2 regions of the Bifidobacterium sp. ESL0690 genome follow, and region 2 is predicted to be linked to the other one. Evidence: riboswitches for the same ligand, from Rfam matches in the RefSeq annotation. Region 2 holds a riboswitch; the other holds the start of a gene.
What was found. A riboswitch is a leader RNA that binds a small molecule or an ion and turns the genes downstream of it on or off. The one in region 2 is predicted to bind thiamine pyrophosphate.
Positions count from the first base shown of each region.

Region 1: another riboswitch for thiamine pyrophosphate. It lies ahead of OZX62_RS07645 (hydroxyethylthiazole kinase); the one in region 2 lies ahead of OZX62_RS05755 (ECF transporter S component).

Region 1 covers NZ_CP113939.1:1,905,280-1,909,613, forward strand. Annotated here, with positions in the region: gene OZX62_RS07630 (NAD(P)-binding domain-containing protein) at 1-117, shown strand, start outside; gene OZX62_RS07635 (NAD(P)H-binding protein) at 348-977, shown strand; gene OZX62_RS07640 (acyltransferase family protein) at 1,088-2,158, opposite strand; TPP riboswitch at 2,396-2,517, shown strand; gene OZX62_RS07645 (hydroxyethylthiazole kinase) at 2,509-3,438, shown strand; gene thiE (thiamine phosphate synthase) at 3,538-4,278, shown strand.
Region 2 covers NZ_CP113939.1:1,417,374-1,421,707, forward strand. Annotated here, with positions in the region: gene OZX62_RS05750 (ATP-binding cassette domain-containing protein) at 1-1,393, opposite strand, end outside; gene OZX62_RS05755 (ECF transporter S component) at 1,434-2,063, opposite strand; TPP riboswitch at 2,113-2,235, opposite strand; gene OZX62_RS05760 (dipeptidase) at 2,807-4,174, opposite strand; gene OZX62_RS05765 (DUF3043 domain-containing protein) at 4,316-4,334, shown strand, end outside.

The DNA of each region.
Region 1 (4,334 bases), 490 kb from region 2:
GTGGACGCCGGTCCGCTCAAGCGTGCCTCCTACATGGAGGGCTTCGGCGCGCTACAGATGGTGCTGGCCATGAACGGCGGCACGCAGTGGACCAGCGGTTTCAAAGTCGTCAAGTAATATGGAGCGGCTTATCGTCAAGGGATAATTCCAGCGATTATTCCTTGACATTGCCATGAACTTCAACGATACTTAACCATGCCCGAATCGCAAACGCATTTAGGGCATCTTGGTATCTGCACGAACACCAAAGTCAATTCCGCTTCGGCAATGGCACAAACCGATAAGGCAGTAGAGTCATCAGCTTTATATCAACAACCAACCAATAATTCCAACGAAAAGAAGAATCTATGAGCAAGAAAATCGCAGTGGTCGCCGCCAATGGCAAGTCCGGACGTCTGATCGTCGAAGAGGCCGTCAACCGTGGCATGGATGTCACCGCCATCGTGCGAGGCGAGAACAAAACCAAAGCACAACACGCCATCATCAAGGACCTCTATGATCTGACGGCCGCCGACCTCACCGGTTTCGACGCCGTGGTGGACGCGTTCGGCATCTTCGACCCTGCCAAGCTCGATGAGCACAGCACTTCGCTGAAGCACCTGGCCGACGCCCTGTCCGGAAGCAACACCCGGCTGCTGGTGGTCGGCGGCACGGGAAGCCTCTACACCGACAAAGCCCATACCAAGCAGCTTTCCGACTCGTTCCCCGACAACATCAAGGGTGTGCCGCTGGCGATGGGTAAGGCGCTGGATGCACTGCGCAAGCGCGACGACGTGCATTGGACCTACGTGAGCCCTGCCAGCGATTTCCAGGCCGATGGCCCACGCACCGGCAAGTACGTTCTGGCCGGCGAGGAATACACCACCGACAAGGACGGCAAAAGCGCCATCAGCTACGCCGATTACGCGGTGGCGATGGTCGACGAAATCGATGCGGACAAGCCGCACGACCACGAGCGCATTTCCGTGCGCTGGTAATCCAATCGCCGATACCGGTATCAGAGCATATGGCCGGCAACCATCGAGACTGATCGCGTGCCGGCAATCTCGCTGATACCAGCCTTTCATAGACCGTCTGTGGCTTAGCCTCAGGCGGTTTGTTCTTTAAGCGCGGCTGTTTTCTTGTCTTTAAGCAGCGTTGGGAAGAAGACAGAATTGATTGCGGGAATGCGATAGAGCACCACTGCAATTACGGCAATCAGCACGCATTTGACGGCAAAAATAAAGAACGGTTCAAGCTGATAGCCGATGGCCGGCTGGGTCTTGCTCATGATGGTGACCCATGGCAAAACGTCGTTTTCCAGCAGATGCGCGCAGAAAATCGCCAAAGTATATCGTCCGACGAATGACAGTGCCTTGCCAATGGGAGCCGCCCAGCGGTCAATCGCCATGGAAATGCCGACGATGCAGGCAGTGCCGCCAACAGAACCGATAATGGAAAGGGCCGGGGTATTGCCAAAGGCATTGGTCGCCAAGCCGAACGAGCTGAATTTCCACATGGCCAGGCCCCATGGAATTACCGCCACGATCCACAGATAAGGCCTGCGACGCAGCAGACCCATTACATTAAAACGCTTCGCCAGGCAACCAAGATAAACGAACAACGCCGAGGTCAAGCCCGCTTGAACACTGAGCGGCAACCAAACATAACGCGATGAAACATATCCAAGCGCAAAGAAACCGATAACCCACAAGGGCGTGGCAGGCAAGCGGTAGGCAATATGGACCAGCAAATGGGCCCAAAACAGCGCCAGGAGAAACCAAATGGCTCCGATGCTTCTGGACATGGGTATCAGCGCGTTGCTGACATCAGCACCGGAACCGTACAGTGCCGCGACAAACCAAGTGCCCGTAACATGGGCCGCATCATGGTGCAGGGCCAAGGCGAGCAAGGCGTGAAGGACCACCACGGCTGCAGCGGTCAGCACATAGGTGAACAGCAGCTCATGGGATTCCTTGCGCCAGGCGAACGGGTGGTCGGGATGCATGAAATAGCCCGACAATATGAAAAACAGCGGCATGTGGAACGAGAAACAGAAGACATAAATCAGCCGGGCCGCCTCGCTCATCGGGACGACCATCAGCACGCTGTGGCCGAGAACCACACAAATCATGGCGATACCTTTGGCGATGTCGAAATACCGTATCCTCGAAGCCATAGACGAATCTCCCGGAACGCAATGAATCAGAGCAGCAACCGTCCAAGTATATCGCTATGCCTTGCGTTCGTTTCTATGACGGGGATGGAGACGCGACTTAACCTTTTCGCAACTCCCTTATGCAAACCGTGTCAAGTTTACCGGATTATTGACTAAAATAGCCGTCGCAACAACTACCCTATGCCAGCTGTGTCGAGATGGAAACGGCTTGTCCAATGAAGCGCATAGCGTCGTGGATTGTAAGTGCAGGGGAACCTGCGGGCCCGTTTCGGCGGGCGCGCAAGTTGAGACGAGCACAACGCTCGACCCTTGGAACCTGTTGGTTAATACCATCGTAGGGAGACGCGAATATGGTCAATGACGCATACTCATCAGCAAATAACAACCTCAGCAATCTGAACGATTTGGCGACGGACGATCCGTTGCGTACAAGCATCCGCAAGGCCGCGCAGACCGTACGGGACACCACGCCTTTGGCGCAGTCCTTCACCAATTTCGTCACCATCAACCTCGTGGCCAACGCGCAACTGGCGGCGGGCGGCACGGCAGCGATGAGCTTCTTGCCCGACGACATCGCCGACGGCGAGGTGGCCAGCGGCGCCAGCTATATCAACGTCGGCACGCTGCTGCCGTTCTACGAGGACGCACTCGAGGAAATCGCCAGGCATTTCCACGCGGACCATCACCGCTGGGTGCTCGATCCCGTGGCCGCAGGGCTTGGAACGACCCGCACCGATATCCTGAAATCGTTCAAGGCGGCACCGCCCACCATCATTCGCGGCAACGCTTCGGAAATCATCAAGCTGCGCGAGATGTGGGAGCTGCCGTTGGATGAAAATGAGAAGGATTCCGGCAAATCCAAGAAATCCAGCGGACCTGTCGGCGTGGAATCAGCCGATGACGTCGAGGCCGCGGAAGCCTCCGCACGAGTTTTGGCCCGGTTCATCGCCAAGGGCGACGCGAAGCGCCAGGGTGCTGTGGCCGTTTCCGGCGAAACCGACCTCGTTACCGACGGAGAACACACCTATCGTCTGCCCGGCGGCAGCGCGATGATGACCAAAATCACCGGTGCCGGCTGCTCGCTGGGCGGCGTGGTCGCAACCTATCTGGCCGTCGCAGACCCGCTGACCGCCGCCGTCGCCGCGAGCGCGCTCTACAACCGTGCCAGCGAAACCGGCGAGACCAATTCGCACGGCCCGGGTTCCTTCCAGGTCGCGTTCCTTGACGGACTCTGGTCGACCACCCCCGACCAGATCGCCGCTTCGCCGATTTTGGCCTGAATATCCTGTTTTGGCGCAATCTGACATCATGATGCGCTTACGCCAATCACACAATCTTTATAGACGCAAATATTGATTATTTACAGAATCGAGTCCATCTTGACTACAACCAATTCGACATCATCCCCGTCCATGCGCGACCACTTTGACCTGAGCTCATATCTCGTGCTCGGCCCGGCGGACACCAAATCGCGACCCGTTCCCGACATCGTGCGGCAGACACTGGCCGGCGGCATCACCTTCGTCCAGATTCGCGTCAAGCCAGGTGACGCCAGGGACATCACCGAAATCGCACGGCAAACCGCCGACGTCATTGCACAGGCCGGTGCGTCCGACTCCGTGCCGTTGGTCATCGATGACCGTGCGGACGTGGCCTGGCAGTGCCGCGACATGGGTATCAAGGTCGACGGCGTGCATATCGGACAGGATGACATGAACCCGGTTGAGGCACGAAAGCTGCTCGGCCCAGACGCCATCATCGGACTGAGCTGCAAGGTACTCGACGAGGTGAAAGCCGCCAACGCCCTGCCCGCCGGCACTATCGACTACATCGGCGCGGGCCCTCTGCATCCCAGCACCACCAAGCCTGACTGCATCGTCATCGGAGCCGACCACAAGCGCCACACGCAGGACACGGAATCCATCAACGCCTTGTGCACCGAGTCTCACTACCCCATCGTCGTGGGTGGCGGCGTAAAGCTTGAGGATCTGCCGGATTTGGCGCAGACCGAGGCGGCAGGCTGGTTCGTGGTCTCCGCCATCGCAGGGGCCGACGACCCGCAAGCCGCCACCAAGGCCATGGTGGACTCGTGGAACGCCGCACGCGCAAAGCGTGGCTGAAACAAGCGAGATGATCTCACGAATCACCCTTATCGCTTTATAGTGAACCAAGCGAA
Region 2 (4,334 bases):
TCTGGAACACATAGGAAATCCTCGCCGCCAGTTCGGTCGATTTCCATTCCATAGGCGAATTGCCGCTTGTTCCTTTCGCCAGCTCAGGCGACGCTTCGGCACTGCCTGCAACGGGTTGCAAAAGACCGGCCAAAGTCAACGAAAGCGTCGACTTACCGACACCGTTACGACCGACCAAAGCCGTAATCTGCTCAGCAGCGAATGATACGTTGATATGCTCGGCTATGGCCTTGCCGTTACGTCCGATAGCAAGGTCGTTGGTGGAAAGCAGCGTTTTGCCGTCACCTATCGCGGGGTCACTGGCAGGTTCGTCATCAGTATAAATACGATGGATTTCATCTTCAGGCCGTCGGTATTTGTCCGGCATCCAGATACCAAGCGCGGCAAAATCAAGATTACGATTTTCGAACACCTCATCGGGCGTGCCGTCGGCGACCACAATCGTGCGCCGGAACCCACTGTGGTCGATTTCGGCATCGTCACCAACCTGCGTGACCCGCGCCTTAACCTGATCGTCGGACTCAAGGCCGAGAACGATAACCCGGTCGATAAGCTCTATCCACGGTCCAGCCCGATGCTCGACCAAAAGCATGGTCGCTTTGGTATCACACAATACATGCGAAACGGCGCCAATAACTTGCTCAACGCCTTCCGGATCGAGGTTCGCCGTCGGCTCGTCCAGAAGCAACGCACCAGGCTGCATGGCCAACGCCCCGGCCAACGCAAGCCGCTGCATCTGCCCGCCGCTCAGATGCATGGTGGAACGGTGCAATTGCAACCCTTCGAGGCCGACAGCAGCAAGGCTCTGCCTCACCCGCTTCCAAATCTCAGGTCGCGGAACACCCATGTTTTCCGGCCCGAACGCGACATTGTCACCCAAACGTTCAAAAATCGTCTGCGCGTCAGGGTCCTGCAGCACGAGCCCGACGCGTCCGTGCGCAGCGGCAGCCGGGATGCCATCAATGAAGACCCCGCCCTCGGTAACTCCGCCTTCAGAATCTTCGACAGCGACGATTTGACCATCGGTGTCTTGTTCCGTCGCCTCCTGTCCGTCTGCGTTCGCGCTTTCCACCGCGTCCCCGCCAAGCAGCCCCGAGGCACCTTCCAAAATCGTCGACTTTCCAATGCCGGAAGCACCAAGCAGCAGCACATGCTCGCCGGCGTGGATATCAAGGTTCAGCCCACGTACCGCGAAATGCCGGCGAGAGGCATGACGATAGCCCCAATTATTGAAACTGATTGAAGCGGGCTCAACTTTGGGGGAAGTGCTGCCATCAGACGAGTTCGCATCTTGCAGAACCGCTCCTGTTTTGGCGGCAGAGACATTCGAAGCACGCTGCGGTGAACCGTCACCTTTTCGGCTCCCGGCCACCTTTGATTGCTTGGCTTGCATGCGTTCCCCCATCGATGCCTGAAATTCTACCTGATACCGCTCACTTGGCAGCGGCGCGAACCTGGCGGCCGGAGGCGAACTTGTCGATGGCACCGGTTTTCGCGATGGCGATATAGAGGTACCACATCAATACGCCTGCGACCAATGCCCCGGAAATCACCGTGGCAACCAGATACCAGATGCCGTACGCACCGGTGATGTTGAAGCCCTGCAGATGGGTGAAGAAGGTGTAGGCCCAGCAGCCGACGGCCGAAACCACGCCGGAAAGCGTGACCGTGACGATGTTCCAGACCTTGTAGGCCACGCACAGGAACACGACTTCGGCGCAAAGCCCTTGAACCAGCGCAATTAGGAACGTCTCCATGCCGCCCCAGGAATTGCCCAGCAACGATTCGAGCACGCCGGCAACGACTTCGGCGTAGGTGGCCGCACCGGGCTTGCGCACGATAACCGCGGCAAGAGGTCCGGCGAAAAGCCAAAGGCCGTTCATCAGACCACCAAGACCCGGAATGAGGGCATCCAACGGAGAGCCGATAGGACCGTATAGCAGTGCCGCGGCCCAGTAGACGAATGTGCTAACCACTCCTATGACCGAGGCGACGGCGATGTCGACGACACGCCAGCGAAGGTTCGGTTTGGAGACGACTGTTGTTTGATTTGATGATGACATGATTTGTGTCTTTCCGCTGTGCACACCGACTATCGGCGCGCATATAAGGCACGGGAAAAGAGAGACGTCCGTGCGCCGGCATTGTCCGGACTCACGTTCATTCGGTCGAGGATATTCCTCATCTCAGCCATCCGCCAGCTTGCGCCGGCGAACAGCCCCCGTGTCAGTTCGCCATCCTAGAGCAATCCCCTGTCAATCAACCAACGGGTAGTCGTGCGGGGGCGGGATATGTAATGCTTCGGCACCCTCCAGGCCGGTAGGCCAAGCTTTACGCCTCAGCATCACATATCCCGCCCCCGCACTTGTGCACAGAGGAATCTGACTGACAGGTGGTTGCGGGAGGGGCTCACAAGCGAATAACTACCGCATGAGTCAGGGGCCTTATGACAACAGTTGTGCAATTGCGATGAATAGTCTTAAGCTGAATCGGACAAGACTTTGATTACAAAGGAGACTGACAAACGAATAATTACTGCATGATTTAGATAGCCGATGAACGGCGTCCTTTCAATTGGCCCGTGTACATCCAGAAACCTTGCGGAAGCGGCAGCTATTCGCTTGGAGTACCACCGGCCCTGATTCTTTCATTTTGAGAATACAGACAGTAAGATGCCTCAATGATTAGTGGTGGAGCGGGATATGCGATGGTCGGGCGTAAGACACGGCCGAGCGGCCAAGGAGCGTCCCGAACATTGTATATCCCGCTCCACCACGACTACCCGTTCAGGCAAGCAGGTTACCAGTTACTTCGCGAGCTTGGTTAGGATCAGGGCCTCGGTGAGGACGTTGTTTTTGAGGCTCGTCAGGTCGACGGACTCGTTGGGGCTGTGAGCGTTGCCCTTCGGGTCTTCGGGGCCGGTGACCAGGACCTGAGCGTCCGGGAAGATGCGCTGCAGTTCGGGAATGAACGGAATCGAACCGCCTTCGCCCTTGTTGATCGGGTCGACGCCGAAGGCCTCGCGCATCGATTCCAGAGCATCCTGAGTGGCTTCCGCGTTGGGGTCCATGCTCCAGCCCATGCCGGCGTCGACCATGGAAGCGGAAACCTCGGCGCCAAACGGCGCGTGGGAGGTCAGGAAGTCGCTAACGGCCTTGGCAGCGGCTTCGGGACGCTGGTTCGGCGCGGTACGGATGGAGATGCGGAAGCGGGTCTCGTTGGCGATGACGTTGAACGAACCTTCGACCGGATGCGCATCGAAACCGATGACGGAAATGCTGGGTTTCGTCCACAGACGCGAGGCGAGAGAACCGGTACCAGCGAAACGGTAGGAGTCCACGACGGAAGAATCAGCACGCACGCTGGCTTCGTCCAAATCACGCTGAAGACCGCCGACAGGGTCGCCACCTTCCAGACCGGGAATATTGAGCGATCCGTCCTCGGTGTACATCGAGGCAATCAACATGCTTGACAAAGTATTCGTGTCGAGAATCGGGCCGCCGAACTGGCCGGAATGCACCGGATGTTCCAACGCCTTCACCGTCACGTCCAGATCGGTGTTGCCGCGCAGGCTTGTCGTAAGGCTGGGAATTTCGGCGCTCCAGTTGCCGGAGTCAGCCACGATGATGACGTCGGAATCGAATTCATCCTGATGCGCCTCGATGAAAGGAATGAAGCTCGGCGAGCCCATCTCTTCCTCGCCTTCGATGAAAACCTTGATATTGACCTTCAAATCATCGCCCAACGCGTGCAGCGCGCCGGAATGGATGGCTATGCCACCGCCGTCGTCGGTTGCGCCGCGACCGTAAAGCCGGCCGTCAATTTCGGTGGCCACAAACGGATCAGTGTCCCAAGCGGAGGCGTCAGGAACGGGCTGGACGTCGTGATGCGCGTAAAGTAGCACGGTAGGCGCGTCGGGATTCACGATCTTGGAACCCACCACTTCGAATGCCCCCGGAGTGCCGTCCGGGTTTTTGGACTGCACCACCGTTGCGTCCACACCGCGCTTCTTCAACTCATCGGCCACGAATTGCGCCGAGCGACGCATATGCTCGCCGGTGATGCCTTCGGCCGAAACGGATTTTAGCGCGACCTTCCTGCTCAACAAATCGACAACGCGATCAAAATCGGCGTCGACCCGCGAACGCAGTTCTTCCTTGCTCAATGCAGCCATGTCATGCTCCTTATCAACGTGTTCATTCACCTCGATAATCACACAGCCCCGAGAAAAACGCGAGGAAATCGCCGGAAAACGCTTCAATCCCCTATATTTCCGTCGGTTTGCGCGTCGAGGCTTGCCCGTAATCTCAAAAGAATGACATGGAATCCCTTCA